Regions from separate parts of the Streptomyces sp. AF1A genome, predicted to be linked through region 2. Evidence: riboswitches for the same ligand, from Rfam matches in the RefSeq annotation. Region 2 holds a riboswitch; each other region holds the start of a gene.

Region 1 (10,248 bases), on a different contig from region 2:
TCGTACTTCTCCGTGGCGGTCTCGGCCTCCTGGTACAGCCGGTCGACCTTGGCCTTCACCTGCCCCGGCGTCAGCTGCGGCTCGGCGTGGCCCGTCCCGTCGAAGCCCGTCGCGGTGGCCGCACCCGCCAGGGCGAGGGTGGCGGCCGCCCGGGCGGTATGGCCGCTGAGCGTGCGTTGCCGGGGCTTGCGGTGCGCTGCCACCTGGGCGGTCACGTCCTTCCGTGCGACTCGTACGACCGGGTGCGGTCGGTACGCCCGGCGGTGGCCCGCACAGGGGGAACGGGCCACCGCCGGGCCTTTCTCGGCGGAGGTGGCCGACGGCCGCCCCTGGCCCGGGCGGCGGTGGGGAGCCGGTCACCTGGGGGAGGACGCTAGGCCCGACGGTGACGGACAGGTAACGCGGTGTACGGAACTGGTGCCCGACGGATCGGATCGTGGCCGTATGTGACCGCCTGCGCGGTCCGGAGTCGTCCCCTTCACGCAGCGTGGTGACCGAAGCGCGGAAAGCGGGACGGGCGGGAGCGGTGGGGTGCTATGGGTCGCATATATGCAAGACCGGCCCCAGCGCGGTCGGCGTCCTCAGGGTGGCCCGGCTGGGGGCTCCCGGACGTCGTCCCCGGGACGGTGGCGGGAGTCCCGGCATGCGCTGACGGGTCGCCGTGCGCCGGCCGGCGGCCACGGCCCGGTGCCGCGGCTCCACCACGCCAAGGTCCCGGGAACGGCACCCTGCCGTCTCCAGGGCTGTGGGCGACGAATTAGGCTCCGGCCCCATGGACGTACTCATCCATCTCTTCGTCGGCCTGCACATCCTCGGCATCGCCGCGCTGCTCGGCGGTTTCCTCACCCAGATGAAGGCGATGGGCCAGGGCACGGCCCGCTTCGTCCCCGCAATGCTGCACGGCGCACTGACCATGCTGGTCACCGGCGTGGTCCTGGTCGGGCTCAACGAGGCCGGCGACCACCACGTCAACACGATCAAGATCGGCCTGAAGCTGGCGCTGCTGATCGTGATCCTCGGCCTGGTCTACGTCAAGCGCGACGAGGAGCGCGTCGACAAGGCGCAGTTCGGGCTGGTCGGGGCGCTGACCGCGGTGAACGTGTTCATCGCCGTGCTGTGGACCTGACGCTCGTCGCCCCCTTGACCGCCCCGGCGTGGGCGCCGAGCGCACCGGCGGCGACCCACAGCCACGCCCCCACCGCCACCCAGGTCAGCACGCGTCCCGGCCCGTGGAGCCACGGGACGCCCACGGCGGTCGCGACGGACAGCGTCGCCGCCGCCGTCATCCCCAGCGGGAAGACCATCGACCACCGGCGCAGGTCGTAGCCGAGCCGCGGCCGTGCGACCTCGGCGGCCAGCAGGACCAGACACCAGGCCAGGTCCAGGACGAGCAGCGCGACCGTCACGACGCGCAGCACGTGACGGTCGTCGCCGTCCCAGAGGTACATGCCGGCATCCCCGGCCACGAGCAGTCTGGCGCCGGCCAGCGCCGAGATGGCGAGCGCCCCGCCCGCGATCCAGTGGTCCCCGGCGCCCACCAGCACCTGTCGCGCGTCGAAGCGGGCCAGCGCGACGGCGTAGAGCACCAGACCCAGCCAGAACACCACGAGGGCCGTGTGCGCGAGCCACGGTGTGCGCGTGGCCGCGGCCAGCGTGGCCGCCAGTACGGCCGGCCCCTGTGTGGCCACACAACCCAGGAACACCGCGCCGGGCATGCGCCGCCCCCAGTGCCGTACGACGAGCAGGAGCAGCACCGGCCAGAGCAGCGCCGCGAGCGCCAGCAGCGCCTCGGCCAGGGTCTGCTGTCCGAGCGCCGACAGCCTCGTGCCCAGGACGGCGGTCGCGGCGACGGCGGTGAGCGACCCGGGGCTCCGGGCATCGTCCACCCAGCGCCGCCGGTCGACGGCCAGACGCAGCACGAAGTCGGCGCCCAGCGCGATCCAGCCGACCACCGTCAGTGCCAGCGCCGCCCGGGAGACCGTCTCGTAGCCCGCCAGATGCAGGCTGACCGACACGATGCCGGTCGCCATCACGGCGGCACCGGCGGCCGGTGGCCGGTCCGCCCACCACGCACGCAGACCTGGGATGCCGGGCATGCGCCCGATGCTAGGCAGTGGCACGGAGCCCGGGGCGCGGGGCACGCGCGCGTGGGGGCGAAAAACACCCGCATCCCGGGAGAGACCCCGGGCGGCGCCCGCTCGCTCAGGCCGGCCGCACCACGCTGCGGACGACCGAGTCGCCGCCGTGGTGGACGGACTCCTCGCGGACGTACGCGCCCGGGCCGGGGGCGTGGATCATCATGCCGTCGCCGGTGCAGAGGCCGACGTGCCCGAGGTCGTCGTGGAAGAAGATCAGATCGCCGGGGCGGGCCTCGGCCAGCGGGACCGCACTGCCGGCGCCGGCCTGGTCGCAGGTGCTGCGCGGCAGGGAGACGCCGGCGGACTTCCACGCGGCCTGGGTCAGGCCCGAGCAGTCGTAGGAGCCGGGGCCGCTGGCGCCCCACACGCACGGCTTGCCGATCTGGGCGCGGGCGAAGGCGACGGCCTTCTCGGCCCGGGTGACGCTCGAGGAGCCTGCCGCCGGACTCACCGCCGCACCCATCGCCGCGGCCTCCCGCTGCCCGCTTCGCTGGACGGCGGCGGTGCGTGGCTTCTCCGGCGCCGTCAGCTGAGACAGCAGCACGCGCGCGGTGGCGAGCTTTTTCTGGACGGCGGCCTTCGCGGCCCTCGGGTCGGACGGCGACTCGGCCCGCGTCCCGACGGGCGACGCGGCCGGCATCCGGTGCACGGCCGAGCCCGGAGCGCGGTGTTCCGCCTCGACCGGGGCCATGCGCACCGCGCTCGGGATGCGGTGTTCCGTCTCGGCGGGGGCCATGCGCGCCGTGGTCGTGATGCGGTGTTCCGATTCGGCGGGGGCCATGCGCGCCGTCGCTGGGGTGTGGGGCTGTGCCTCGGCCGGGGCCATGAGCCGCGCCGTGACCGGCGTGTGGGGCTGTGCCTCGGCCAGGATCGTGGGCTGTGCCGCGGGCGGGGCGTGGAGCGGCGCCTCCGTCGTGGCCATGGGGCGCATCCCAGCCGCGGCCTGGGGCTGCGGCCCCGCGGCGGCCCGGCGTTGCGACGGCAGGGGAGCCCGGGCGGGTGCCGGGGCCGGAGCAGGGCCGGAAACACCGTCAGCACCGTCAGCGGCCCGGTTCGGGGCGGCCCGTACGGCAGTCCGCGGGCCCCTGGTGGCCTGCTGGCGCTCGACCGCGCTCTTCACGCGGGAGGCGAGCCGGTCCATCACCCGGCTCGGGTCGAAGTAGTCGTGCGCGGCCTCCGGGAGCGCGTCGGGCTCGTCGCGCGGTCTGCCGAGCCGGCCCGCGCGCCGGGTGACCTCCTCCCGGAGGACACCTGCCCGCCCGCGCTGCCTGCCCGCGGTCTCCTCCGCCTCCTTCTCCGTCGCCGACTCCGCCCGGCGGTAGAGATCGTCGATCTTCTTCTCGATCTCCTCCAGGGTGGGCCGGCCGTGCCCGGTGGCGGGGGCGGCCTCGGCGGTCTGGGGGAGCAGGGCCACCGAGGTCAGTGCGGCGGTGGCGAGGGCGGGGGTGCGGATGCCCGCGCCCTGGGTCCCGGCGGGGCGCGGCTTGCGGTGCGACGCCAAGGGAGGCGACTCCTTCCAACGTGCCGCCTACCGGGTTAGCTGTCGGGTTCGGGCGGATGCTTCGGAAGGGTTGCCCTACGGCGTCGTCCCGGGCGGGAGTCGGCCGATTCACCCCAGGATCGGTGGGTCCCCGGCTCCGGGCACCGTGCGGGTGCACCGGACTCGGCGGAGGCCGCTCGACCCGGCGAGGTTCACCGGAGAGGGAGCGCGCGGCCTGACGGAAACCTAGCCAACTCGTGTGTCTCCTGTGAAGGTTGGTGTGCGGTATGTCCGATACATTTCCGTGACCTGAGGGCGGATTCACGCGCACGTGACCAGGCGCTTCCGCAGGGTGAGGAGTGGAACGACGCCCTCCGCGCGAAGTACGACAGCCTCCGCGCGAAGACGGCCTCTCCGGTGAACCGGCCGTGTTCCGGGGACGGGGACCGGTTGTCAGTCGGGCGCCCTAGACTCGGAGAGCGATGAGCAGCCTCTTTGACGACAGCTTCCTGGCGGACCTCCAGCCCCCCCGCGGGCGCGAGGAGGAGCCCCCGCCTCCGCCCGAGGACGATCACGCTCCGGAGCCGATTCCGGACGATCTGTTCGGCGGGAAGTTCGACGTGCCGCCGGACCGGGACGCGTACTACCGCGACGGCGCGCCGCGCCCGGCGATCGACTCGGCGGCGCTGCTGGAGGGGCTGAACGAGAACCAGCGCGCCGCGGTCGTGCACGCCGGCTCCCCGCTGCTCATCGTGGCCGGCGCCGGGTCCGGCAAGACCCGTGTGCTCACCCACCGCATCGCCCATCTGCTCGCCGAGCGCAACGTGCATCCGGGTCAGATCCTCGCGATCACGTTCACCAACAAGGCCGCGGGCGAGATGAAGGAGCGCGTCGAGCAGCTCGTCGGCCCGCGCGCGAACGCGATGTGGGTGATGACCTTCCACAGCGCGTGCGTGCGCATCCTGCGCCGCGAGAGCAAGAAGCTCGGCTTCACCTCCAGCTTCTCGATCTACGACGCCGCCGACAGCAAGCGCCTGATGGCCCTGGTCTGTCGCGACCTGGACCTCGACCCCAAACGCTTCCCGCCGAAGTCCTTCAGCGCCAAGATCAGCAACCTGAAGAACGAGCTGATCGACGAGGAGGACTTCGCCGCCCAGGCCGCCGACGGCTTCGAGAAGACCCTCGCCCAGGCCTACGCGCTCTACCAGTCGCGGCTGCGCGAGGCCAACGCGCTGGACTTCGACGACCTGATCATGACGACGGTCAACCTGCTGCGCGCCTTCCCCGACGTCGCGGAGCACTACCGCCGCCGTTTCCGGCACGTCCTGGTCGACGAGTACCAGGACACCAACCACGCCCAGTACGCGCTCGTACGGGAACTCGTCGGCACCGGAGAACACGGCGGGGACACCCCGCCCGGCGAGCACGACCTCCCGCCCGCCGAGCTGTGCGTCGTGGGTGACGCGGACCAGTCGATCTACGCCTTCCGGGGTGCGACGATCCGCAACATCCTCCAGTTCGAGGAGGACTACCCGGACGCGACGACGATCCTGCTGGAGCAGAACTACCGCTCCACGCAGACCATCCTGTCCGCCGCCAACGCGGTCATCGAGCGCAACGAGTCGCGCCGCCCGAAGAACCTGTGGACCAACGCCGGCCAGGGCGCGCGGATCACCGGCTACGTCGCGGACACCGAGCACGACGAGGCCCAGTTCGTCGCGGACGAGATAGACCGCCTGGTCGACGCGGGCGAGGCCAAGGCCGGCGACGTCGCCGTGTTCTACCGCACCAACGCCCAGTCCCGTGTCTTCGAAGAGGTCTTCATCCGCGTCGGCCTGCCCTACAAGGTCGTCGGCGGCGTCCGCTTCTACGAGCGCAAGGAGGTCCGGGACGTCCTGGCCTACCTGCGGGTCCTCGCCAACCCCGAGGACTCGGTGCCGCTGCGCCGCATCCTCAACGTGCCCAAGCGGGGCATCGGCGAGCGGGCGGAGGCGATGATCGACGCCCTCGCCCAGCGCGAGAAGATCAGCTTCCCGCAGGCGCTCAAGCGCGTCGACGAGGCGTACGGCATGGCCGCGCGCTCCGCCAACGCGGTCAAGCGGTTCAACACGCTGATGGAGGACCTGCGCACCATCGTGGAGTCCGGCGCCGGACCGGCCACCGTCCTGGAGGCCATACTCGAACGCACCGGCTACCTGGCCGAGTTGCAGGCCTCGACCGACCCGCAGGACGAGACCCGCATCGAGAACCTGCAGGAACTCGCGGCCGTGGCCCTGGAGTTCGAGCAGGAGCGCGGCGAGGGCGAGAGCGCCACGCTCGCCGACTTCCTGGAGCAGGTCGCCCTGGTCGCCGACTCCGACCAGATCCCCGACGAGGAGGACGGCGACGGCGTCATCACCCTGATGACCCTGCACACCGCCAAGGGCCTGGAGTTCCCGGTCGTCTTCCTGACCGGCATGGAGGACGGCGTCTTCCCGCACATGCGCGCCCTCGGCCAGACCAAGGAGCTGGAGGAGGAGCGGCGCCTGGCCTACGTGGGCATCACCCGCGCGCGGGAGCGGCTGTACCTCACGCGGTCGGCGATGCGCAGCGCCTGGGGGCAGCCGTCGTACAACCCGCCGTCCCGCTTCCTGGAGGAGATTCCGGCCACCCACGTGGACTGGAAGCGGACGGGGGCGACGGCCCCGGTGTCCTCCGGCCCGGCCTCCGGGATCGCGGCCTCGCTGTCCTCGACCCGCTCGCGCTCGTCGGCCTCGGGCGCGTCCGGTTTCGCCACGCGGCGGACCGCGGAGAAGCCGGTTGTCGCGCTGGCCGTCGGGGACCGGGTCACGCACGACCAGTTCGGGCTCGGCACGGTCGTCGCGGTGAAGGGGACGGGCGCGAACGCGGAGGCGACGATCGACTTCGGCGACGCCAAGCCGAAGCGGCTGCTGCTGCGGTACGCGCCGGTGGAGAAGCTGTAGCGCGCCGAGGGCGTGGCGAAAGCGTAGGGCAGCCGGGGGCGCGGCCCCCGGGCTCTACGTCGGATCGAGCCCGTGGCTGCGCAGCCACGGCAGCGGGTCCACGGCCGCCCCGCCCGCCGGGTGCACCTCGAAGTGCAGGTGGGGGCCGGTGGAGTTGCCGGAGTTGCCGGAGTAGGCGATCGGCTGGCCGGCCTTCACGGCCGTGCCGGGGGCGACGCGGTAGCTGGACAGGTGGCAGTACCAGGTCTGCGTGCCGTCCTTGGCGGTCAGTATCAGCATGTTGCCGTAGGCGCTGTTCCACTTGGTGGTGACGACGCCGTCCGTCGCGGCCATCACCGTGGTGCCGTAGCCGACGGGGAAGTCGATGCCCGTGTGCACGGACATCCAGTTCACGCCCGCCTGGCCGAAGTAGGCGCTGAGCCCCTTCTCGGTGACCGGGAGGACGAACTTGGGGCGCAGCCGCTCCTTGAGCGCGGCCTCCGCGGCCGCCTTCTTCTTCTCCAGCTCCTGCTGCGCCTTGAGGTCGATCCGCTCCTGGGTGCGGCTCGCCCGGTCGGCGAAGTCGTCGGCGCCGGCCGACAGGGTCCTGAGCTGGGTGTCGAGCTTGCTGTTGGCGACCGACGGCTTGACCGCGTGCGCGTCCGCAGCGGAGGCGGTGGTGTCCTTGCCGCCGTCGTCGCGCATCGCGCCGACGGAGGCCGCGGCGATCCCCGCCACGCCCATCACGCAGACCGAGGGCACGGCCACGGTCAGCAGCGCGGAGCGCTTGGCGGGGGTACGGCGCCGCGAACGCGCGGCGCCCCGCGCACCCGCACGGCTCACCGGAACCGGGGTGACCTCTTCCTGCTCCTCCAGCAGTTCGGGCACGGGGGGCAGTTCACCGGTCCGGGTCAGCTCGTCCTCGAGACCGTGAGGTTCACCGAATGCGGCGCCCTCGTAGGGCAGTTGCTCGAAGGCCGCGGTCGCCTGCGGGTCGCCGGCCTGCTCGAACGTGGCGGTCGCCTGCCGGCCGAACGGTTCGGCAACCTGCTCGGACCGCGCCGGCGCGGCCTGCCCGTCGGTGTTCCACTGCGTGGCGTCGTACGCACCGGTGTCGAAGGCCTGGGTGCCCCACTCCCACTGCTGGGTGGGGTCGGCGCCGCCGGACGGGCCGGGCTGCAGCCAGGCGTTCGCGTCCCACTGGCCGCTGACTTCGTTGCCCGTGGCCTGCCCGGGGACCGTCCAGGCCGTGGTGTCGTAGGCGCCGGTGCCGTAGCCGACGTGCTGCTGGGCCGCGTACGCGTCGTAGCCGGGGGGCCGGCCGGTGCCGGTCTGCCAGTGCGTGGTGTCGTACGCGCCCGTGGAATGCGTACCGCCCGGGAAGCTGCCGAAGAGCGGATCCGTGTCGAAGGCCGTGAAGGTGGCGGAACCGCCCGCGAAACCGGTGGCGTCGTAACCGCCGTACGTGGTGAAGTCGCCGTAGCCGGCTTCCTGAGCGCCGTATGACGCGTAGTGCGTGGCGGAGTCGTCGGAAGCCGCGGCCGGGGTGGTCATGGTCCCCGACGGGTGACGGTCGTTCACCAACTTCTCTTTCGCCTCGACAACAGGGGCTGCCAGAGCAGTGCGGCGACTGTACCCGGCGGTACGCGGGCGCGACAATCTTCAGCTGGTTTCGCGTGGGCCGGAAACGGGCATTCGGCGGTGTTTCGGGGCTGCCGGAGATGAGTTTGGGTTTGTGTTCGATGAATGTTCGATGCCGGGCGGCCGTACGGCGCCCGTGAAAGGGCTGTGCGGCGCCGCGCACGGACCGAGGCCCCCGTGCCACCGGGCGGGGTGGTGGCGACCGCGTTCGTGTCGTCGGACGAGTCGGCGGACGCCCTTGCCGGCAGGCCGCTCAGGCCACTGTCAGGCCCTCCGCGACCCTGTCCCCGGGACGCGGGGTGTCCAGCGCCTCGCGTATCCCGGCCGCGACGGCGGGGTGCACGGGCAGGGCGAGGTGCCCGATGCCGGTCACCCGGATGTTGTGCGCGTCGAGGTCGGGGTGCTCCAGGCAGGCGGACTCCAGCGGGTCCATCAGGGAGTCCAGGTCGCTCCAGAAGCTCACGAACCGCGTACGGCAGCCGGGCGCGGGCCGCGCCAGCTCCTCGATCACCTCCGAGCCGGGGCGCATCTGGCGCACGATCGGATGGGCGTCGGCCAGCGGCGCCACCCGGGTTCCGGCGTGCGGAGTCCCGAGGGTGACGAGCGTGCGCACCCGCAGGTCCCCGCCCAGGCACTGCACGTAGTACCGCGCGATCAGCCCGCCCAGACTGTGCCCCACGATGTCCACCTGGGTGCTGCCGGTGCGCTCGCAGATCTCCTCCACATGCCGGCCGAGCAGTTCGGCGGCCGTGCGGATGTCGCACGTCAGCGGGGAGTAGTTCAGCGACTCCATGCGCTGCCTGCCGTGCTGGGCCAGGTTGCGCCGCAGCAGCAGGAAGACCGAGCGGTTGTCGATGAAGCCGTGCAGCAGCACGACCGGCGGGCCGGGGCGGACCGGCAGCTGGGCGGTGCCGTCGCCCCCGGGCGCCGCGTCGCAGCGGTGCTCCTGGATCAGACCGGTCGGATACAGCAGGAGGTGCCCGGCCAGGATCGCGGCCTCCAGGGCGGTCGCCTTCAGCAGCGCGATGGACAGTCCGGCCAGTCTGCACGGCCACAGACGACGGCAGAGCGGGAGGAAGAAGAGTGGCAGTACTCCGGTGACCTTCATGGCCGACCTCCTGTCGGCACAGCGGAGGACGGCTCCATCCCCCGTGTGCCCTGATGTCCCACCGTGTGATTTCCCCCTCGCTGCGCACCGTAAAACTGCCGGTTGCGCGATGCTGGAGATAACGTTCGTTCACTTCGCGACGGGTGGCGGAACGCGCCAAAAGTGCGGTACTTGTCGTTACGTACGGAAGCGATCGCTTCCGGGGTCGTTTGATGGAGGCAGTGATGGGTGTGGCAGCCGGTCCGATCCGCGTGGTGGTCGCCAAGCCGGGGCTCGACGGCCACGATCGGGGGGCCAAGGTGATCGCGCGCGCCCTGCGCGACGCCGGAATGGAGGTCATCTACACCGGTCTCCACCAGACGCCGGAGCAGATCGTCGACACCGCCATCCAGGAGGACGCCGACGCGATCGGCCTGTCGATCCTCTCCGGCGCGCACAACACCCTCTTCGCCGCGGTCATCGACCTGCTCAAGGACCGCGACGCCGAGGACATCGTCGTCTTCGGCGGCGGCATCATCCCCGAGGAGGACATCGCGCCGCTGAAGGAGAAGGGCGTCGCGGGGATCTTCACCCCGGGGGCGACGACCGCGTCGATCGTGGAGTGGGTGCGGCAGAACGTCCGTCAGCCGGCCGCGTCCGGCGGCTGAGCCGGCGGGGAGGTGCGCGGGGGCCGTCGCTCCTGCGCGCCCGCCGGGCCGGGCGGGGCCAGTTCGGCGGCCATCGCCGCACGCAGGCGCAGCGTCGTGACGAGTCTGTGGAACGCCTCCGCCCAGTAGCCCCCGGCGCCCGGTGCCGCATCCTCCCGCTCGTCGGGCATCGCCAGCAGCGCCTCCAGCCGGGCGGCCTCCGCCGGGTCCAGGCAACGCTCCGCGAGCCCCATCACGCCGCTGAAACTCCATGGGTAACTCCCCGCGTCCCGGGCGATGTTCAGAGCGTCCA
Region 2 (10,248 bases):
CCGAGCGCTACGAGCTGCACACGAAGTACCTGAACCCGCAGCTCCCGCGCATGCTGCGCACCATCGGCTTCGACAAGGTCTACGAGCGTGGTGAGGGCGCCCACTTCTTCGACGCGGAGGGCAACGACTACCTGGACATGCTCGCCGGGTTCGGGGTGATGGGCCTCGGCCGCCACCACCCGGTGGTCCGCAAGGCGCTGCACGACGTCCTGGACCTGGACCTCGCCGACCTCACCCGCTTCGACTGCCAGCCGCTGCCCGGCCTGCTCGCGCAGCGGCTGCTGACCCACAGCCCGCACCTGGACCGGGTGTTCTTCGGCAACAGCGGCACCGAAGCGGTCGAGACCGCCCTGAAGTTCGCCCGGTACGCCACCGGCAGGCCCCGCGTCCTGTACTGCGAGCACGCCTTCCACGGCCTGACCACCGGCTCGCTGTCGGTGAACGGCGAGAGCGGCTTCCGCGAGGGCTTCGCCCCGCTGCTGCCCGACACCGCCGTGCCCCTCGGCGACCTCGACGCCCTGGCCCGGGAGCTGAAGAAGGGCGACGTGGCCGCCCTGATCGTCGAGCCGATCCAGGGCAAGGGCGTGCACGAGGCCCCGCCCGGCTATCTGCGGGCCGCGCAGGAGCTGCTGCACAAGCACAAGGCGCTGCTCATCGCCGACGAGGTGCAGACCGGCCTCGGCCGCACCGGCGACTTCTACGCCTACCAGCACGAGGACGGCGTCGAACCCGACCTGGTGTGCGTCGCCAAGGCGCTCTCCGGCGGCTACGTCCCCGTCGGCGCCACCCTGGGCCGTGACTGGATCTTCAAGAAGGTCTACTCCTCCATGGACCGGGTGCTGGTCCACTCGGCGAGCTTCGGCTCCAACGCCCAGGCGATGGCGTGCGGGCTCGCCGTGCTGTCGGTCATGGAGAACGAGCAGATCGTCGCCGGCGTGCGCGCCACCGGCGAGCTGCTCAAGTCCCGGCTGACCGCGCTGATCGACACGTACGAACTGCTCGCGGACGTCCGCGGCCGGGGCCTGATGATCGGCATCGAGTTCGGCCGGCCGTCCTCGCTGAAGCTGCGCAGCCGGTGGACCATGCTGCAGGCCGCGCGCAAGGGGCTGTTCGCCCAGATGGTCGTCGTGCCGCTGCTGCAGCGGCACCGGATCCTCACCCAGGTCTCCGGAGACCATCTGGAGGTGATCAAACTCATCCCGCCGCTCGTCATCGACGAGGCCGACGTGGACCGGTTCGTGGACGCCTTCACGGCGGTCATGGACGACGCCCACAGCGGCGGCGGCCTGATGTGGGACTTCGGCAAGACACTGATCAAGCAGGCGGTGGCCAATCGCTGATCAGACGCCGAGCACGGGGAGGAGCGCGTGGACGACGACGAGCGCGTACGCCAGCGTGAGCACGCCCAGGACGGTCCCCGTGACGGCGATCCACCGCCTGCCGATGCCGCGGCCCGCGTAGTGGACGCCCATGAGGCCGAAGGCGACGGCGAGGCCGCCGCCGAGGACCATCAGGGGAACCATGAGCAGCGTCAGCCGCGGCACGAAACCCGTCGCCGCCGTCAGCCCCAGGAACAGTGAGACGGCGCCGAGGGCGGCGGCGGGTGTGTCGTGGCAGTCGGCCGGAGCGCTTGCGGGCATGCGGGTCCCCCTGGTTTTGAACGCGTTCAATTCCTAGGGGCAGCCTAGCAAGCCGGGGGTGATCCGGGGTGCCCACCGCTTTTGCCTGTGAGGCAAGAAATTTGCCTCCAGGGCAATGTTCGGGCTGAATGGAGGCATGAACGCCTCAGACGCCGCGCCCGCGGCGGGCGAGGGCGACGACCTGCCCGTCGTCGCGCCGCAACTGCGCGCCCAGCGCCGGGGGGCCGGCCTCACACTGGAGGCCGCGGCACGAGCCGCCGGCCTCTCACCGGCGCATCTGTCGCGCCTGGAGACCGGGCAGCGGCAACCCTCGCTGCCGCTGCTGCTCTCGCTCGCCCGGATCTACGGTACGACCGTCTCCGAGCTGCTCGGCGAGACGGTCGCCGACCGCAACGCGATCGTGCGGTCCGCCGACATGGAGCCGACCCGAGCGGGCGGCTGGACCTACTTCCAGGCCGGTGCGCCCGGCCGCGGCATGCAGGCCCTGCGCGTGCGCGTGCCGTACGGCTCGCAGGGCGACATCGTGCGCGTCCATCCGGGCGAGGAGTGGCTGTACGTCCTGACGGGGCGGCTGCGCCTGCGCCTCGGCGACACCGCGCACCTGCTCGCGCCCGGCGACAGCGCGCACTTCGACTCGCTCACCCCGCACCGCCTCGTCGCCGAGGACCGGGGCGGCGTCGAGCTGCTGTTCGTCCACACCCTGCTGCAGAGCCCCATGGCCGCGCTGTGCCTGGGACCCCTGACCGGAGAGCTGCCATGAGTGACTTCGAGACCAAGTTCCCGCGATCCCTGTGGATCCGGCTGATCATCTACATCGCCGTCGGCCATCTCCTGGCCGCCTTCCTCTACCTGCTCTTCGCGATCGGCGGCAAGGGCTGACCCCGCTCAGTCCAGCAGGCGCGCCCGCAGCCGCTCCCGGGTCTGCGGGGTGAGCCGGAGCCCCTGCTCCAGGTAGGTGTCCACGCCGCCCCAGGTCTCCTCGATGCTCCCGAAGGCCGCCGCCAGATACTCGGCGCGAGCGTCGAAGAGCGGGCTGAGCAGCTCCATCACCTCGGGGGTGTACGCCGTCGCCGGGCTGCCGTTGCGGTGGACCTTGTAGCGGCGGTGCTTGGCGTTGGACTCCAGGTAGTCGGCGACGATCGCGTCGCGCTCCACACCCACGGCGAGCAGCGTGACCGCTATCGAGATGCCCGCGCGGTCCTTGCCGGCCGCGCAGTGCATCAGCGCGGGCACGCTGTCCTCGGCGAGCGCGTGCAGCACCCGGGAGTGCTCGGCGGTGCGCTCCTTGACGATCTTGCGGTACGAGGTGACCATCCGGGCCGCCCCCTGGCCGTCGTCGAGGATCGCGCGCAGCTGGTCGACGTCGCCGTCGCGGACCATCTTCCAGAACTCCGCGCCGTCGGCCGGGTCGCTCAGCGGCAGGTTCACATTGCGCACCCCGGGCAGTTCGACGTCCGGGCCCTCGAGCCTGTGGTCGGCCGCGTTGCGGAAGTCGAAGATCGTGTGCAGGCCCAGGGAGGCGAGGAAGGCCGCGTCCTCCTCGGTCGCGTGCGCCAGATGCCCGCTGCGGAACAGCACGCCGTGCCGCACGCGCCGGCCGTCCACGGTCGGCAGCCCGCCCACATCACGGAAATTGCGCACTCCGGCCAGCTCCGGCTCGGTCGACGGGACCTGCTGCGTCACGGGGGCTCCTCCCGGTCGGCCCCGCCGTCGCGGCTCGTCGGCGGGCGCTGCGTCGACGATACGACATTGATTTCCACGGGCAATGAGTTGTCCACAGGCATTGTCACCTGGGGCCACAGGGCCTGATGATGTTCGCACTTGAGCGGATCTGTTGTTACCTGTGAGGTCTCGATGGTGGACATAGCCGAAGACGGTCGTACGTGGCTCCTGTCGGGGCCGGCCAGCAGTTACGCCCTGCATCTCACCGACGCGGACGAGCTGCTGCACCTCCATTGGGGCCCGCGGATCGCGCTCGCGGACGCCGAGGCCCTGGCGGTGGCCCCGCTGCCCGGCTACTGGCCGTTCGAGTCCCCCCTCGACGGTCGCGAGGAGTACCCGGTCGAGGGCGGCCCGCGCTTCGTGCGCCCCGCCCTGTCCGTGCGCACGCGGGAGCGGCGCGGCACGCAGTGGCGCTTCGTGTCGCAGGACACCGAGGACGGGGAGCTGCGGCTGCGGTTCGACGACGACGGGCTCGCGATCACCCTGCAGTACCGGATGCGCGGCGACGTCGTCGAGCGCCGGGTGACCGTGGAGAACGGCGGGCACGTGCCCGTGGAGCTGCTGCGCGCCGACGCGGCCACCTGGACCCTGCCCGACCGCGAGGGCTGGCGACTGTCCCAGCTGCACGGCCGCTGGGCCGCCGAGTCCCGGCTCACCCGGGCGCCGCTCACCTACGGCGAGAAGGTGATCGGCAGCCGCCGCGGGCACACCGGCCACCAGCACCTGCCCTGGGTGGCCCTCGACACCGACGCCACCGAGGAGCACGGCGAGGTGTACGGCTGCGCGCTCGGCTGGTCCGGCTCCTGGCGCATCTCGGTCGCCCAGCTCCCGGACGCCCGCGTGCAGATCACGGGCGGCGCCGGCCACGACGACTCGGGCCTGCTGCTCCTTCAGCCCGGGGAGTCGTACACCACGCCGGTCTTCGCCGGTCTGTGGAGCGGGGACGGCTTCGGCGGCGCCAGCCGCACCTGGCACGCCTACCAGCGCGCCCACGTCGTCCCGGACGCCGAGCGGGACCGTCCGGTGCTCTTCAACTCCTGGGAGGCGACGAACTTCGACATCTCCGAGGAGCAGCAGACCGCCCTGGCGCGCCGGGCCGCCGCGATCGGCGTCGAACTGTTCGTGGTCGACGACGGCTGGTTCGGCGCCCGCACCAGCGACCGCGCCGGCCTCGGCGACTGGACCCCGAACCCCGACCGCTTCCCGCACGGCCTGAAGCCCCTCGCCGACCAGGTGCACGACCTCGGCATGCAGTTCGGCATCTGGGTCGAACCCGAGATGGTCAACCAGGACAGCGAGCTGTACCGCGCCCACCCCGACTGGGTGCAGTACCGGACAGGACGCGACCGGACGGAGTTCCGCCATCAGCTGGTGCTGAACCTCGCCCGTGAGGACGTCCAGGAGTACCTGTGGGAGCAGCTGGACGCGCTGCTCTCCAGCGCCCCGATCGACTACGTGAAGTGGGACTTCAACCGCTGCTTCAGCGACGCCGGCTGGCCCGGGGAGCCGTACCCGCAGCGGCTCTGGGTGGACCACGTCCGCGCCCTGTACGCCCTGCTGGACCGGCTGCGGGCCGCCCATCCCGGGGTGGCCTTCGAGTCCTGCTCGGGCGGCGGCGGCCGGATCGACCTGGGTGTGATGAGCCGCACCGACCAGGTGTGGACCTCCGACAACACCGACCCGCTGGACCGGCTCGCCATCCAGCACGGCTTCAGCCAGATCCACCCGGCCCGGGTCATGGCCGCCTGGGTCACCGACAGCCCGAACGTTCAGCTCAACGGCAGGGTCAGCTCGCTGCGGTTCCGCTTCGTCAGCGCCATGTCGGGCGTCCTCGGCGTCGGCGGCGACCTCACCGAGTGGAGCGAGGGGGAACTGGCCGAGGCCCGGCGGTGGGTGGAGCTGTACAAGGAGATCCGTCCGGTCGTCCAGCGCGGCGACCAGTACCGGCTGCTGCCCCCGACGGGCGGCCTGAGCGCCGTCCAGTACCTCCTGGGCGACGAGGCCGTGGTCCTCGCCTGGCTCCAGGCGCAGAGCTACGGCGAGCCCGCGCCGGCGGTGCGGCTGCGCGGCCTCGACCCGACGGCGTCGTACGAATGCCGCGAAACAGGCGAAGTGCACCGGGGTGCGGTTCTGCTGCACCACGGGCTGCGCACCGGGCTCAAGGGCGACCTGGATGCGACGGTCGTCCGGCTGCGCCGCATCTGAGCCGCCTGTCCGAATTGACGGCTTAATTCCAACTCAGTGCGTAATAAGGGAGCATGGCGGGATGGGGCGTGAGAAAGGTCATATCCGTGACCGTGCGTCGCGCGTCATGTCCACGTAATTCCGGTGCGGGAAAAGGGAATTCGCTGAGTGAACGGGCGGGAATTCACGGAGTGTGACGGTGAATTCCCGCCTTTGGATCTCCATGCCGGGAACGCCGTGAACCGGGTGCTTGTTTCAGCGCCTCCCGCTCCCTTACGTTCGGCCCGAATCCGGACGGAACGCCGAATCCTGCCGCCGCCCGGAGCCCCACACACTTGACCCGTGTTCGGCAGGAGCGGGGGACCCACCAGGTACCACTGCCTGTCCGGTCTCCGCGACAGGCTCGGGGTGAAGCCGCGCACCGCGCGGCCGGACATCTCCAGTCCGAACCCGACAGCTGACCTCGCAGGCGTCGGAGAGGAATGCGCCATGCCCGCCAAGGGAAAGCACCGACGTCCCAAGACCCCGCGTTTTTCCCGCTCCATTGCCGCCGCCGGAACCGGCGGCGCCGCGCTGGCCCTCCCGCTCATAGGGGCCACCGGGGCGCACGCGGCCACCCCCGCCCAGCCGGTTTCCGGAAAGGCCGTCCAGTCCCTTGCGGTCGCCGTGAAGAAGCCGGTCGCCCAGGCGCATTCGACCCTGCGCACCTACACGGTGAAGTCCGGCGACTGCCTTTCGACGATCGCCTACGAGCAGCACGTCCGCGGCGGCTGGCAGCGGCTCTACGAGGACAACCGGCAGGCCGTCGGCGACGACCCGTCGCTGGTCCACCCGGGCCTGAAGCTCACCCTCGACGGTCAGGCCGCCCCGGCCCGCACCGCGCCCGCCGCCCCGGAGCCCTCCTCGGAGAGCTCGCAGTCCCGCTCGGGCGCCTCGCAGGACTCCGGCACCCACGCGACGCCGTCGGCCCCGTCCGCCGGCGCCGCCGACACGCACGCCACCTCCACCGGCTACACCCTCCCGGTGACCGGCGCCACCATCGGCACCGGCTACGGCGTGGCCGGCATCCACTGGTCCAGCGGCCACCACACGGGCGTCGACTTCGTCGTCCCGACCGGCACCCCGGTCAAGGCCGTCGCCGCGGGCACCGTCGTCACCGCGGGCTGGGGCGGCGCCTACGGCAACCAGGTCGTCATCAGGCTGAACGACGGCCACTACGCCCAGTACGGCCACCTCTCCCAGCTCTCCGTCTCGGCCGGCCAGACCGTGACCGAGGGGCAGCAGATCGGCCTGTCCGGCGCCACCGGCAACGTCACCGGCCCGCACCTGCACTTCGAGATCCGCACCACGCCGGACTACGGCTCGGACATCGACCCGGTCGCCTACCTCCGCGAACACGGCGTCACCGTCGGCTGACGGGCCGCCGGCCGCCCCGAACCACCTTCCTGACACGCACACCGAAGGCCGGACCCCGATCCCCGGGGCCGGCCTTCGGTGTGCGTGGCGGACCGGTGTGCCGGCCCTCTGTGCACGGCCCGGCCGACCGGCCGTCAACAGCCCTGGCGGTGGCCGTATTCCTGGAACGCGGGCCCAACGGGAGTGGTTCTTCTCACCGGTCGTCAACCCCTGCCTACGGTCGCGTAGGTCACACCCGAAGGTGAATCATGGTCCGACGTGGCAGACGATTCGAAGAATGACAACAGATCAGTGATCGGGTCGTACGTGGCGGTGGGGGACAGCTTCACCGAGGGGGTCGGCGACCCCGGCCCCGACGGCGCCTTCGTGGGCTGGGCCGACCGGCTCGCGGTCCTGCTCGCCGACCGGCGGCCCGAGGGCGACTTCCAGTACACCAATCTCGCCGTGCGCGGAAAGCTGCTGGACCAGATCGTGGCCGACCAGGTGCCGCAGGCCGTCGAACTCGCACCGGACCTGGTCTCCTTCTGCGCCGGCGGCAACGACATCATCCGCCCCGGTACCGACCCCGACGAGGTCGCCGAGCGCTTCGAGCGGGCCGTGGCCCGGCTGACCGGGGCCGCCGGCACGGTCCTGGTGACCACCGGCTTCGACACCCGCGGCGTCCCCCTGCTCAAGCATCTGCGCGGCAAGATCGCCACCTACAACGGGCACGTGCGCGCCATCGCCGACCGGTACGGCTGCCCCGTGCTCGACCTGTGGTCGCTCAAGTCCGTGCAGGACCGCAGGGCCTGGGACAGCGACCGGCTGCACCTCTCGCCCGAGGGGCACACGCGCGTGGCGCTGCGGGCCGGCCAGGCCCTCGGCCTCGACGTGCCGGCCGACCCCGAGCAGGCGTGGCCTCCGCTGCCGCCCAGGGGCACTCTGGAGGTCCGCCTGGACGACGTCCACTGGGCCCGCGAGCACCTCGTCCCCTGGATCGGCCGCCGGCTGCGCGGCGAGTCCTCGGGCGACCACGTCACCGCGAAGGGCACCCTGTCCCCGGACGACATCAGGACGCGCATCGCTTCCGTGGCCTGATGCGGTCCCGGCGAGTGTGCGTCCGTGCCGCGTCGCGTGGTGCGGGGGCGCGCGGGTCTTACGGGTTTCGTCCGGCCGGGGTCTTGTGGTCCACGGCCGGACGGGCAGGGCGTGCATCGCCTTCGTGGCCTGATCCAGCCCCGCCGAGCGTGCTCCCGCACCGCGCGGGGGCACGCTCGTCTCACCGCTCTCGTCCGGTCAGGGCCTTGCGGTCCACGCCGATTTCCCGGGCGAGCGCCTCGTCCACCCACTCCCGGGCCCGGGCCCGCGGCACTGCCCCCGGATACGAGGTCAGCTGCACGGCGAGGCCGTCCAGCAGCGCGGTCAGTCGCAGCGCGGAGCCCGCCGGGTCGGCGCACGCGAACTCGCCCGCCGCCACACCCTCGGCGATGACCTCGGCGATCGCGGCCTTCCACTGCCGGTCCAGGTCCCGGGTGACCTCCCGCAGCGCGGGCTCGCGCAGCGCCACCGCCCAGCCCTCGATCCACAGCCGCCAGCCCTTGGCCTGACCGGTCGGCGCGTACCAGCGCACGGCGGCCCGCAGCCGGCGCAGCGCGGAGGTCCGCCGCCCCAGCAGCCCGCGCAGGTGGGCGAGATCGTCCTGGGCCGCGTAGGTGAACGCGGCGGCCACCAGCTTCTCCTTCGTCGAGAAGTGGTACAGCACCAGCGCGTTGCTCACCCCGAGTGCCGCGGCCACGTCGGCGATCCTGACCGCCGCCACGCCCCGCGCCTCGATCTGCTCGATGGCGGCCCGCAGCAGCTCTTCCCGCCGCTCCGCCACGCTCAACCGCACTCTCGCCACGCGGTCACCCTAACGGGTCCCAACGGCGGCGCCGAGGGGCGCGGTTCGCCCCCGCCGACGCCTGAGCCCGCGACGCGACCGGCCGGCACACCAGGTCATGCGGCGCCCACCGCACCGGCGCCGCGCGGCCGACAGGTCAGGGGCGGATGCAGTGCGGCCGCGGCAGGCACGCCGGTGCCGTCAGCGGTACCACCCGAAGCGTTCCGCGATCACCGGCAGCCGGTCGGTGACCAGGGCGTGGGCGGCCGCGCGCGGGGTCGTCCCGTCGGCTTCCGCGCGGTCGAGCACCAGGTCGATCAGGGCGCGCATCGAGCGCCGGATGTGCGCGAACGCCTCGTCGGCGTCGGCGCCGATGTCGCCGAACAGGGTCCACCACCACCAGGCGTTCGTCGCCGAGTTGACCACCACGTCCGGCAGCACCGTCACGCCGCGCGCCGCGAGCAGCGCCTCCGCCTTCGGCAGGACGGGCATGTTGGCGGCCTCGACGATCCAGCGGGCGCCGATCGCTTCCTGGCCCTCGACGTCGATCGCGTACGACACGGCGGCCGGCACCAGCACCTCCGCGTCCGCCGACAGCCAGGCGTCGCCGGGCAGTTCGCGGTCGCCGGGGCGCAGCGCCGACCGGTCGACGGTGCCGTAGGCGTCGCGTGCGGCGAGCAGCGACTCGACGTCGAGGCCCGCCGGGTTCGCGATCGTGCCCTTGATGTCGGCGACGGCGACCACCGTGAGTCCGGCCCGCGTGAGGAAGCGCGCGGTGGCCCCGCCCATCGTGCCGAAGCCCTGCACGGCGACCCGGGTGCCCCGGTACGGCACCGCCGCCCGGTCCAGCGCCGCGAGCACCGACTCGGCGACGCCGCAGCCGCCGGCCAGTTCGTCGAGGCCGATGCCGTCCACGTCCACCGCGAAGGCGTCCGCGAGCCGCCGGCGGGCCGTCGCCTCGTCGTCCAGCAGCGGGTACACCGCCTGGATGGAGGAGACGAGGCCCGCCTCGGCCGCGGCCCGGTCGACCAGGTCCTGGGTGAGCCCCAGGTCCTCGCCGGTGGTCCAGAAGCTCTCGATGTACGGCCGCATGGCGCGCAGATAGCGCACGAGCAGCCCGTACGCCTCCGGGGCCTGCGGGTCGCAGTCGATGCCGCCCTTGGCGCCGCCGAGGGGGACGTAGCGGCCCGCGGGGTCGTAGTGCAGGGCCTCCTTCATCGTCATGCCGCGGGCGAGCCCCGCCACTTCCTCCAGCGTGCAGCCGGGGCGCATCCGCAACCCGCCGCTGGCCACGCCCCGCACCAGCCGGTCCACCACCAGGAAGCCCCGGCGTTCGGTGACATGGTCGGTCCAGACCAGCGACATCAAGGGCTCGGTCATGGGGTCTCCTCGGGGACGCTGATCACAGGGGGGCCGGGCCGGCCCCGA
Region 3 (10,248 bases), on a different contig from region 2:
CCGGTCCAGCTCCAGCAGCTCGCCGGTGGCCGGGTTGACGTCGGCGACGAGCAGCCGGATGGAGTTGGTGCCGCAGTCGACGGCGGCGACCCGGGAGAAGCCCTCCGCGACCAGCGGCCGGTCCGCGAAGAACCCGCTGCGGGCCTCGGCCGGATCGAGGACCGCGCCCTGCTCCCCGGGGTGCTCGTCCGCCGGGTCGGGCGCCTTGAGCGGCTGCACGCACGGCCCCTTGCGCCACCACTCGGGCAGCATCGCGATCGCCTCGTCGCCGAGCGGGTTGACGCCGGGGCCGGCGGCCAGCGAGTGGGCGACCAGGACGTGCAGGCACTTGACGCGGTCCGGCATGCCGCCGGCGCTGGGGAAGCCCTCCAGGACCTCGATCTCGTCCCGGCGCCTGATGTAGTCCTCGTGGGCGGCCCGGTAGGCGGCGGCCAGCTCGGGGTCGTCCTGGAGCCGCTGCGTCATCTCCTTCATGACGCCGTTCGCCTCCAGCGTCCCGATCGCCGAAGCGGCGCGCGGGCACGTCAGGTAGTACGTCGTCGGGAAGGGCGTGCCGTCGGGCAGGCGCGGTGCCGTCTCCACGACGTCCGGCTGACCGCAGGGACAGCGGTGCGCGATGGCCCTGAGGCCCCGCGGCGGGCGGCCGAGCTGCTGCTGGAAGGCCTCGACGTCCGCGTCGGTGGGCTCGGAGCGCGGAGTGGGCGGCGGAGGGGTTTCCATGACTGCTTTTTCGTCAGGCTTTCTGTGGGTCACTGGTCGGAGGCGTCGGACTTGTCGACCCCGTCCCAGACGTTCGTGTACCAGGGCCGGTGGGCGGCCCCGAGGTCGGCGCGGGAGTGCCGGCCCGCGCCCGGGTCGACGACCACGTACCCGGTCTCGCCGGGCATCACGTAGTGCAGCCGCCGCCGGATCTGCTGCTCGGCGTAGGCGTCGTCCTGCCAGCGCGCCTTGAGGTCACGCAGCTGTTCGACGCGTGCGCGGGCCTGCTCCTGCTGCCGCTGGAGGTCGGCGATCTGGGCGCGCTGGGAGACGTACTGCCGCATCGGGTAGGCGAGCGCGACGACCAGGGAGCACAGCACCAGGACGAGCAGCGCCGCCCGGCCGGTGAGCCGGGACCGGCGGGCCTGCCGTCTGGTCTGGGAGCGGTAGACCCGGGCGGCGGTCTGTTCGCCGAGCAGCCGCAGCCTGGTCGCGGTGGAGAAACGGTCCCGGTCCTTCACGGCCATCTGGTGCTCCGCCTCCCCTTGTGCCGTCTGCCTCACACGTGCGTACGTCCCCGGACACGGTACGGGACCGGGTACGGGGACGTACGGAGGACTGGCGGGACGTGGCCCGGGAGGGCTCAGCCCTTGAAGCGCGGGAACGCGCTGCGGCCCGCGTACACCGCGGCGTCGTCGAGGATCTCCTCGATGCGGAGCAGCTGGTTGTACTTGGCGACGCGCTCGGAGCGGGCCGGGGCGCCGGTCTTGATCTGGCCGCAGTTGGTGGCGACGGCCAGGTCGGCGATGGTGACGTCCTCGGTCTCGCCGGAGCGGTGGGACATCATGCACTTGAAGCCGCTGCGCTGGGCCAGCTCGACGGCGTCCAGGGTCTCGGTGAGCGAGCCGATCTGGTTGACCTTCACCAGCAGGGCGTTGGCGGCGCCCTCCTCGATGCCGCGGGCCAGGCGCTCGGGGTTGGTGACGAACAGGTCGTCGCCGACGAGCTGGACCTTGTCGCCGAGCTTGTCGGTGATGACCTTCCAGCCGGCCCAGTCGTCCTCGAACAGCGGGTCCTCGATGGAGACGAGCGGATAGGCCGCGACGAGCTCCTCGTAGTACTCCGTCATCTCGGCGGCGGAGCGCTCCTTGCCCTCGAAGAGGTACGTGCCGTCCTTGTAGAACTCGGACGCGGCGACGTCGAGCGCGAGGGCGATCTGCTCGCCGGGCGCGTATCCGGCCTCCTTGATCGCTTCGAGGATGAGGTCGAGGGCCTCGCGGTTGGAGCCGAGGTTCGGGGCGAAGCCGCCCTCGTCGCCGAGGCCGGTGGACAGGCCCTTGTTCTTCAGGACCTTCTTCAGGGTGTGGTAGACCTCGGTGCCCCAGCGCAGGGCCTCGGAGAAGGACTCCGCGCCGATGGGGGCGATCATGAACTCCTGGATGTCCACGTTGGAGTCGGCGTGCGAGCCGCCGTTCAGGATGTTCATCATCGGCACCGGCAGCAGGTGCGCGTTCGGACCGCCCAGGTAGCGGAAGAGCGGCAGGTCGGACGCCTCGGAGGCGGCGTGCGCGACGGCCAGGGAGACGCCGAGGATGGCGTTGGCGCCGAGGGAGCCCTTGTTGTCGGTGGCGTCCAGGTCGAACATGGCCTGGTCGATCAGGCGCTGCTCGGTGGCGTCGTAGCCGACCAGCTCCGGGCCGATCTGCTCGATGACCGCGAGGACGGCCTTCTCGACGCCCTTGCCCTGGTAGCGGTTGGGGTCGCCGTCACGGAGCTCGATGGCCTCGAAGGCGCCGGTGGAGGCGCCGGACGGGACGGCGGCACGACCGGTGCTGCCGTCGTCGAGGCCGACCTCGACCTCGACCGTGGGGTTGCCTCGGGAGTCCAGGATTTCCCGGGCTACGACGACGTCGATGGACGGCACGAGCATCTCCTTCTTGGATGTGACGCTGAAAGTGCGGGGCTGTGTGCCTTACGGCTGTGCCTTGCGACTAGAGCCTAACCGTCCCAGGGGCGCCGGCCACCGACCGACCGCCCCGTGGACGGAAGGGACACGCAGACGGTACCTATTGTTCACTCGCGGAACAAAGGGTGGGTGCACAGGACACGCAAAAAGACCCCGCCCCGGCGCGTACGGGGGAACACGCGCCGGGGCGGGGAGTCCGTGGGGACGGGGGCCGGCCGGAGAGCCGGCCGACGGGGTGGGCCGGGCTTACTTGAGGTGCAGCTGCTGGCCCGGGTAGATGAGGTCGGCGTCCCGCACGATGTCCTTGTTCAGCTGGAACAGCTTCTGCCAGCCGCCCCGGACGTGGTGCCGCACGGCGATGGAGCTGAGGGTGTCACCCTTGACAACCTTGTACTCGCCGTCGCCCTTCTTGACCTTCGTGCCGGTCGGGGTGGTGACGGTCCTGCTCGCCTTCGGCGCCGTACGCGTGGTGGAGCGGGTGGCGGCCTGCCGGTCGGAGCGGGTGGTGGTGCTCTTCGAGGCGGTCGGCGCGGAGCCGTTGTACGGGGTGCTCGTCAGGCCCTTGCCGCAGACCGGCCAGGCGCCCTTGCCCTGCGAGGCGAGGACCTTCTCGGCGACGGCTATCTGCTGCGCCTTGGTGGCCTGGTTGGCCTGCGGGGCATAGGCGGTGCCGCCGTACGCGGCCCAGGTGGAGGCGGAGAACTGCAGACCGCCGTAGTAGCCGTTGCCGGTGTTGATGGACCAGTTGCCGCCGGACTCGCACTGGGCGACCGCGTCCCACTGCGAGGCGGTGGCGGCGGAGGCGTTGCCGGCCGCCATCAGCGGGGCGGCGACCACGGCACCGGTGACACCGGCGATCGCGACGGCACGGTTGGTCTTGGACGGGCGACGGTGCTTGCCCTTGCCGGAGAACAGCATGGATCGATCCCCTCACCGACGCCTGCGAGGTGAGCTGTCGGGTTCGGGCCGGTTGAGTTGCCCGGCCGCGCCCCTCTCGTGAGGCGCGGCTTCACCCCGAGCCGGTCCGGCGTCAACCGCCGGGACCGGCACCTACCTTGGGTCCCCCGCTCCTGCCTGCGGCGCATGACGCGACGACTGTTCCCGGGCAACCGCTGGCAGGATTCGGCGTTGCGGCTGCCGGGGCTCGTGAGGACGAGCGGATCGACCGTAGACAGGCGGTCGGCGGAATTTCAAAGGCGATCAGGGCTTCTGAGACTCATCCCACACTTTCACCGAACCGGACATCAGGTGCGAAGTGGGGCGTCAACTCCCGCTAGTCCGCGTCCGTTTCCGTACCGACTTTCAGGGTCTGACCGGCATTGATGTGGTTCGGGTCGGCGCCGATGGCCTTCTTGTTCGCGGAGTAGAGGGCGTGCCATCCGCCGTCGACGTCAAGGGAGTCGGCGATGGAGGCGAGGGTGTCGCCCTCGCGGACGGTGTAGGCGCCGGCCCCCGGAGAGGCGTGCCGGCCGGACGAGGTGGCGTTCTGTCCGTTTGCCGCGCTTTCGTCCGCACTGCCGCCACGGTGACGCCCGCCGCTGCCGAGGGAGCCGGTGTCCACCAGGCTCCAAGAAGCGACGGGTTGCTGGGAATTGTCCGCTTCGCCCACCGGAGGGATGGCAGGGGGGGAGGCGGTGTCACCCTGGGAGGCTCCGGTGTCGATAGAGGGCGACTTGTCCGACTTGGGGGTCTTGGTCTCCGGGGAGCCGGTGGCCGTCCCCGGGTCCGCCGTCGCGTCCCCGGCGGAGCCGGGGGTCGCCGAGACCGTCGAGTCGGAGGACGAGCCGTCGCCGGAGCCGGAGTTGGCGTCGGACGAGGGCAGGGAATCCGACAAGCCGGACGAGTCGGAGGTGTCGCTCGATCCGGACGAGTCGCCCGAATCGTGGCCGTGGCCGGAGCCGCCGACGCCCGTGTCGACGTCCACGGAACCCGTGTTGGAGGTCAGCCCGGACAGCAGGGCGCAGGTGGCCCAGGGAGTGGTGCCCTGGTCGGCGAGGATCTTCTCGGCGACGGCGATCTGCTGCGAGCGGCTGGCCCGGTCGGCGCTCGGGGCGTACTGCGTGCCGCCGTACTTGGCCCAGTCGGCCTGGGATATCTGCAGGCCGCCGTGGTAGCCGTTGCCGGTGTCCGCGCTCCAGATGCCGCCGCTCTCGCACTCGGCCACCTTGTCCCACGTGGTTCCGTCGGCCGCGTTGGCGCTCGCGGCGCCCAGGAGGGGGATCGCGATGGCGGAGCCGGTCACTCCGGCCGCGACGAGGAGGGCCGGAGCCTGACGGGGGCGACGGTGACGACCGTTCCCGGAGAGCATGCGGAAGCCTTTCGTGCGACGGCAGAACCGCGTGGCGGCGACGTGTGCCGCCACACTGATGGGTGAACGTATAGGCAGACGATCACTTGTCACAAGTTCATGCCGCGCAGATCACGTGAAGATCACATAGTTGAACGCCCTTCACGTTTGCCGTTCTGCGGCCTTTCCGGCCTCCGGGGTGAACTCCACGGGCAGGGTGCGCAGGCCCCGCATGATGAGCCCGCCGCGCCACCGCAGATCGGCCGGATCGGCCCCGAGCCGCAGGTCGGGCAGCCGGGACAGGAGCGTGGCCAGCGCGGTTCGCCCTTCCAGGCGGGCGAGCGGCGCGCCGAGGCAGTAGTGGATGCCGTGCCCGTAGCCGAGGTGCTGGTTGTCCCGCCTGGCGAGGTCCAGCACGTCCGGGTCGGCGAACCGCTCCGGGTCCCGGTCGGCGGCGGCCAGGACGACGAGCACGGGGTCGCCGGGCGCGATGCGCTGCCCGCCGATGGTGAGCGGCTCGGTGGCGAAGCGCCAGGTGGCCAGCTCCACCGGGCCGTCGTAGCGCAGGAGTTCCTCCACTCCGGTCGCCAGGAGGCCGTGCTCGCCCCGGGCGAGGGAGTCCTGGAGACGGTGGCGCTGCTCGGGGTGGGTGAGCAGGGCGTACGTGCCGTTGCCGATGAGGTTGACGGTGGTCTCGAAGCCGGCGAACAGCAGGATGAAGGCCATCGCGGCGGCCTCGTTCTCGGTGAGGTGCTCGCCGTGGTCGAAGGCGCGGATGAGACCGGAGATGAGGTCCTCGCCGGGCCTGGGCTCGGCGGGCAGCGCCTGCCGCTTCCTGTGGATCAGCTCGGCCAGGTAGCCGCGCATCATCTTGACCGACCGGGCGACCCCGCCGCGCCGCCCCCCGCCGTGCCCCGCTTTTGTATGTCGCAGCATCATGCCCGCCCAGTCCCGGAAGTCGTCCTGGTCCTCGCGCGGGACGCCGAGCAGGTCGCAGATGGCGTAGATGGGCAGCGGAAAGGCGAACTCGTGGATGAGGTCGGCGCTGCCGCGGGCGGCGAAGCCGTCGATGAGCCGGTCGGTCAGCTCCTGCACCCGCGGCGCGAACTCGGCGACCCGGCGGGGCGTGAACGCCTTGCTGACCAGCCGGCGCAGCCGGGTGTGGTCCGGCGGGTCGATGTTCAGCAGATGCGTCATCAGCTCGGCCTTCCGCTCGCCCGGAATGCCGGTCTTGCCCTTGGCGTGCGCCGGCTCGTCGTGATGCGCCGGGTTCTTGCTCAGCCGCTGGTCGGCCAGGGCCTGCCGGGCGTCGGCGTACCGCGTCACCAGCCACGCCTCGACCCCGCTGGGCAGTCGCGTCCGGTGCACCGGCGCGTGCTGTCGCAGCCAGGCGTAGGCGGGATACGGGTCGGAGGCGAACTCCCAGCCGAAGAGGGCGGGCGCGCCGTCGTCGGGGCGGTACTGCTCGGTCACCCCTCGACCGTATCCGGCGGCGGGCTACCGGCTCTCGTTCGGGCCGGGGCCCTCCGCCGCGCGTATCGCGTCCCGGTAGGCGCGGGCCGCTGCTCGCAGGGCCGCTTCCGGGTCGATGCCGTCGGCTTCGGCGCGCACGGCGAGCGCGAGGAGCTCGTAGCCGACGCCCTCGCCCCGGGGGAGGGGGACGTCCAGGCCGGCGATGCGGGTGCGGGAGGCGAGTTTGGCGGCGAGGGCCAGGCCGGGCTGGCCGAGCGGGACGCCCTCCGTGACCGAGGTGCGCCGCTTCTCCTCGGCCTTGGTGCGCAGCCAGTGCTCCTTGACGTCCTCCGGGGTCTCGGCCTTCTCGTCGCCGAAGACGTGCGGGTGGCGGTGGATCAGCTTGGCGACGATGCCGGCGGCCACGTCGTCGATGGAGAACGGCTCGTCCGGGTCCTCCTCGGCGATGCTGGAGTGGAAGACGACCTGGAGGAGGACGTCGCCGAGCTCCTCGCGCAGCTCCGCGCGGTCGCCCGCCTCGATCGCCTCGACCAGTTCGTACGCCTCCTCGATGCCGTACTTGGCCAGGCCCTCGTGGGTCTGCCGGGAGGACCAGGGGCACTCGGCGCGAATGCGGTCCATGACCTGGACGAGGTCGAGCAGGCGGGCGCCGGGCAGGTCGTAGGAGGCGGGCAGCAGCTCCAGATCCGGCATGCGCACCCGGCCCGTGCCGGCCAGCCTGGCCAGGCCGTCGGTGAGGGCCGGCTCGCCCTCCCCGGTCGCCACGACCACCACGCTCCGCCCGCCGGCGCAGGCGCCGACCAGCTCCTCGGCGGTGGGCGAGGCCTGTGTCACCGCTATCCCGGCCTCCCGCAGATACGGCAGCTGCGGATGGGCGCCGTCCGCGCAGAGCACGGCGTCGGCGGCGCGCAGGGCCTGCCAGGCGGGCCAGGACAGCAGGCCGGGGGCGACGCGGTGGCTGGTGGTGAGCAGGACGATGCGGCCGGGGTCGGCGGAGTCCGGGCCGGTGGGCCCGGCGCCGGTGGCTTCGGGGCTGGATGCGTTCACGCTCCGAACGTAACCCACCGCGGCGGCGAGCGGATCTCCGTTGTCCACAGGCCCGGGGGATCGTGTGATCGTATGACCACTGAGCCCTCCTCGGGCCTGCCCGCCGCCCCGCCGTTCCGGCTCCCCGGCGGCCCTACGCCGTCAGCGGCTGCCCGCCCGACGCCGTCGAGACCTCCCGCACCCACGGCGTCTTGGCGTCCACCCGGCTGCTCTTCTGCACGTCCCAGGTGCCGTACCGCGGGTTGAGGTCGACGTGCAGCTCCTGCGAGGCCTTCGACAAGGCCTTCCAGAAGGCGGGCTGGGTGGGGTCGGTGCCGAGCCGGGCCGCCAGCTTCTGCGCCTCCACCTGCAGCCGCAGGTTGTCGTCGAGGCGCGCGGGCGCGATGCCGTACTTCTGCAGCCAGGCGGTCTCCAGGCCCTTGGAGCCGCCCGCCTGCTGCTCCAGGCTCGCGCGCATCTGCTGGATCTCCCTGCGGGTGACCGTGACGCCCTCGTCCTGCGCGGCCCGGTGCAGCACCCGGTCGAGGACCATGTTGTGCAGGGTGTCGCGGGTGAGGCTGCTGGTGGCGGCCAGCACCTGCTGGTACTGGGTCGGGTCCGGCACCGCGGCCCGCTGGGCCCGCCGGACCTCGTTGACCCGGTTCTCCAGCTGGGAGACGGTGATGCGCTGTCCTCCGACGACGGCCGCCGTGCCCGGGTGCGCATCGTTTCCGCAGGCGGTCAGGAGGGGTGCCGCGGCGGCGATCGCGGCGGTGAGGACGAGCGCGGTGCGACGGCGGCGGTGCAAGGAGAACCTCCAGGGGAGATTGTGCGACGGTGCACAAGGTCTTGCGGTGATCGATGGTAGGCAGCGGCACTGCTCCGGCCAACCCATTCGACCAACGATTCACCGCGACTTCGGGCACCGCCGCGCCCTCGCGCGCTCCGCTCAGCCGGTGATGGCCACCGGGGCGTCCCAGGCGTCACGGTCCACGGTGATCGTGTAGCCGCCCCGCGTCTCCTTGCTGTTCACCATGTACTGGTGGGCGCGGCTGTGGTTGGTGAACTGCTTGGAGCCCCACGGCCAGTCCGTGGTCGTCGTGTTGTGCTTGTCCCACAGCGCGTACCAGAGGTTGCCCGGCAGGTCCGTCTTGTCGGACGCGGTGGCGACGGCCTTGGCGCTGGAGCTGGTGAAGCCGTAGTAACCCGCCCGGTACGTCTTGGCGTGCAGCGCCTTGTCGAAGGCGCGTACGTACGTCAGCACGGCGGTGTTGCACGACGTGTTCGTGGTGTCGTACGCCTCCATGTCGAGGTAGATCGGGCTGCCCGCCTTCATGCCGAGCGCCGACGCCTTGGCCACCGCGTCGGCGCCGTCGGAGGCGCCGAGGGAGGCGGCGGTGGAGGCCGTCATCTTCTCCGGGTTGGAGCCGGACTGGCAGGACGGCTGGGCGCCGACGTAGATCGGGACGAGCTTCCAGCCGAGCGAGCTGACCGACTTCACCCAGGAGGCGGTGAGGTTGGGCTGGGAGCAGCCGCGGTTCTTGCCGCCCACGTACACGGCGGCGGCGCCGTAGAAGCCGGTGTGCCAGGCCTTCATCGCCGACAGCGAGGGCGCGGCGCACGTGTCGAACGCGCGGCCGGTGAACGTCTTCTGCGCCGGCCAGGTGGTGGCCGCCATGGAGGCCTGCGCGGCGACCCCGGCCCCGGCGGCGACGGCGGCCCCGGCCACCGCCCACGTGATGTATCTGCGCTTCCTGGACTGCCGATGGCCGGCCATGAGTCCCCACCCCTGTTCGTACGTACCTGGCAAAGCGAAGCGCAACCTATCCAGCGCTCTTCATACCGTTGGAAAAAGCGATCCCCTGAGGATCACAAGATTTGTTCAGGGAAGCGCAAAGACTATCCGCGCACCTGCCCCAGCCACTGCAGCGTGCGGCGGATGTCCGCCGCGAGGGGGTGCGCCGGGCCGTGCACGCGCTCCACGTCCATCAGCAGCCGCGCGAGGGTGTCGTGGGCGGCCGGCCGGTCGCCCAGCGCGAGCAGCAGATGGCCGATGCGCCGGCGGACGTCGTGGGCCTGCTGCGGGTCGCCGGAGACGTACTGGTTCTCGTAGTACGGCAGCAGCGCGCGGTACTCGGCGAGCGCCGCCGCGGGCTCGCCGAGCTGCTCCAGGCACTGCGCGGCCTCGTAGCGGAAGCGCAGGGACTGCGGGTCGGCCTGGCCGGCCTCGGCGGCGCGTTCGTCGGCGAGCCGGCGCAGTTCGGGCAGCGCGCGCCGGTACTGGCCGTCGTCCATGAGGGTCGCCGCGTACTGCTTGCGCAGGGTGCGCACGACCGGCGAGTGGTCGCCGTGCCGCTGGGCCGCCACGGGCAGGATCGCGCCCAGGATGTCGACGGCCTGGGTGATGCGCCCCTCCCCCAGGAGGCGCTTGACCTCGTCGACGGCGGCGGCGACATCCGGCTTCCCGGCCGCCGGCGGCGCCGACGCGACCGGGGCGGGCTGGGGCGCGGGCGTGCGCGCGCGGTCCGGCCACGGGGCGTGCGGGCGCAGGAAGGGCCGCGTGGGATCCAGGGGCGCCCCGGTGGGCATGCCGCGCGGGGGCAGCAGCGGAGCCAGCTCCTCGTACACCTGCTGCGCGGAGGCCGGCCGGTGCTGCGGGTCCTTGGCGAGCAGGCGCAGGACGACGCTCTCGAGCGCCTCCGGGACCTCCGGGCGGATACGGCGCACGGGCAGCGGGGGCTCGTACAGGTGGCGGTGCAGCACGCCGAGCGCCGTCGTGCCCGCGAACGGCACGTCG

The links. Region 2 has a riboswitch for cyclic di-AMP ahead of ACLU3S_RS29700 (peptidoglycan DD-metalloendopeptidase family protein). Riboswitches for the same ligand answer to the same signal wherever they lie in the genome.
Region 1: linked by a shared signal. The riboswitch ahead of ACLU3S_RS20610 (NlpC/P60 family protein) and the one ahead of ACLU3S_RS29700 (peptidoglycan DD-metalloendopeptidase family protein) in region 2 are both predicted to bind cyclic di-AMP.
Region 3: linked by a shared signal. The riboswitch ahead of ACLU3S_RS11535 (transglycosylase family protein) and the one ahead of ACLU3S_RS29700 (peptidoglycan DD-metalloendopeptidase family protein) in region 2 are both predicted to bind cyclic di-AMP.

What each region holds. Positions count from the first base shown of each region.
Region 1 is NZ_JBLEBI010000075.1:18,605-28,852, forward strand. It holds gene ACLU3S_RS20595 (NlpC/P60 family protein) at 1-203, opposite strand, end outside; gene ACLU3S_RS20600 (hypothetical protein) at 773-1,126, shown strand; gene ACLU3S_RS20605 (tellurite resistance/C4-dicarboxylate transporter family protein) at 1,104-2,096, opposite strand; gene ACLU3S_RS20610 (NlpC/P60 family protein) at 2,203-3,639, opposite strand; cyclic di-AMP (ydaO/yuaA leader) riboswitch at 3,647-3,817, opposite strand; gene pcrA (DNA helicase PcrA) at 4,101-6,581, shown strand; gene ACLU3S_RS20620 (M23 family metallopeptidase) at 6,636-8,141, opposite strand; gene ACLU3S_RS20625 (esterase/lipase family protein) at 8,455-9,309, opposite strand; gene ACLU3S_RS20630 (cobalamin B12-binding domain-containing protein) at 9,534-9,956, shown strand; partial or broken gene ACLU3S_RS20635 (DUF5691 domain-containing protein) at 9,932-10,248, opposite strand, start outside.
Region 2 is NZ_JBLEBI010000163.1:3,170-13,417, reverse strand. It holds gene ACLU3S_RS29730 (aspartate aminotransferase family protein) at 1-1,340, shown strand, start outside; gene ACLU3S_RS29725 (hypothetical protein) at 1,341-1,640, opposite strand; gene ACLU3S_RS29720 (helix-turn-helix domain-containing protein) at 1,777-2,400, shown strand; gene ACLU3S_RS29715 (DUF6126 family protein) at 2,397-2,519, shown strand; gene ACLU3S_RS29710 (tyrosine-protein phosphatase) at 2,526-3,323, opposite strand; gene ACLU3S_RS29705 (alpha-galactosidase) at 3,495-5,567, shown strand; cyclic di-AMP (ydaO/yuaA leader) riboswitch at 5,875-6,031, shown strand; gene ACLU3S_RS29700 (peptidoglycan DD-metalloendopeptidase family protein) at 6,036-6,962, shown strand; gene ACLU3S_RS29695 (SGNH/GDSL hydrolase family protein) at 7,254-8,039, shown strand; gene ACLU3S_RS29690 (TetR/AcrR family transcriptional regulator) at 8,221-8,841, opposite strand; gene ACLU3S_RS29685 (Glu/Leu/Phe/Val dehydrogenase dimerization domain-containing protein) at 9,022-10,200, opposite strand.
Region 3 is NZ_JBLEBI010000027.1:7,024-17,271, reverse strand. It holds gene ACLU3S_RS11555 (exopolyphosphatase) at 1-114, opposite strand, end outside; partial or broken gene ACLU3S_RS11550 (DUF501 domain-containing protein) at 271-720, opposite strand; gene ACLU3S_RS11545 (FtsB family cell division protein) at 750-1,226, opposite strand; gene eno (phosphopyruvate hydratase) at 1,343-2,629, opposite strand; gene ACLU3S_RS11535 (transglycosylase family protein) at 2,912-3,583, opposite strand; cyclic di-AMP (ydaO/yuaA leader) riboswitch at 3,588-3,757, opposite strand; gene ACLU3S_RS11530 (transglycosylase family protein) at 3,939-4,973, opposite strand; gene ACLU3S_RS11525 (cytochrome P450 family protein) at 5,115-6,425, opposite strand; gene ACLU3S_RS11520 (nucleoside triphosphate pyrophosphohydrolase) at 6,450-7,472, opposite strand; gene ACLU3S_RS11515 (SurA N-terminal domain-containing protein) at 7,606-8,259, opposite strand; gene ACLU3S_RS11510 (glycoside hydrolase domain-containing protein) at 8,401-9,228, opposite strand; gene ACLU3S_RS11505 (protein kinase domain-containing protein) at 9,351-10,248, opposite strand, start outside.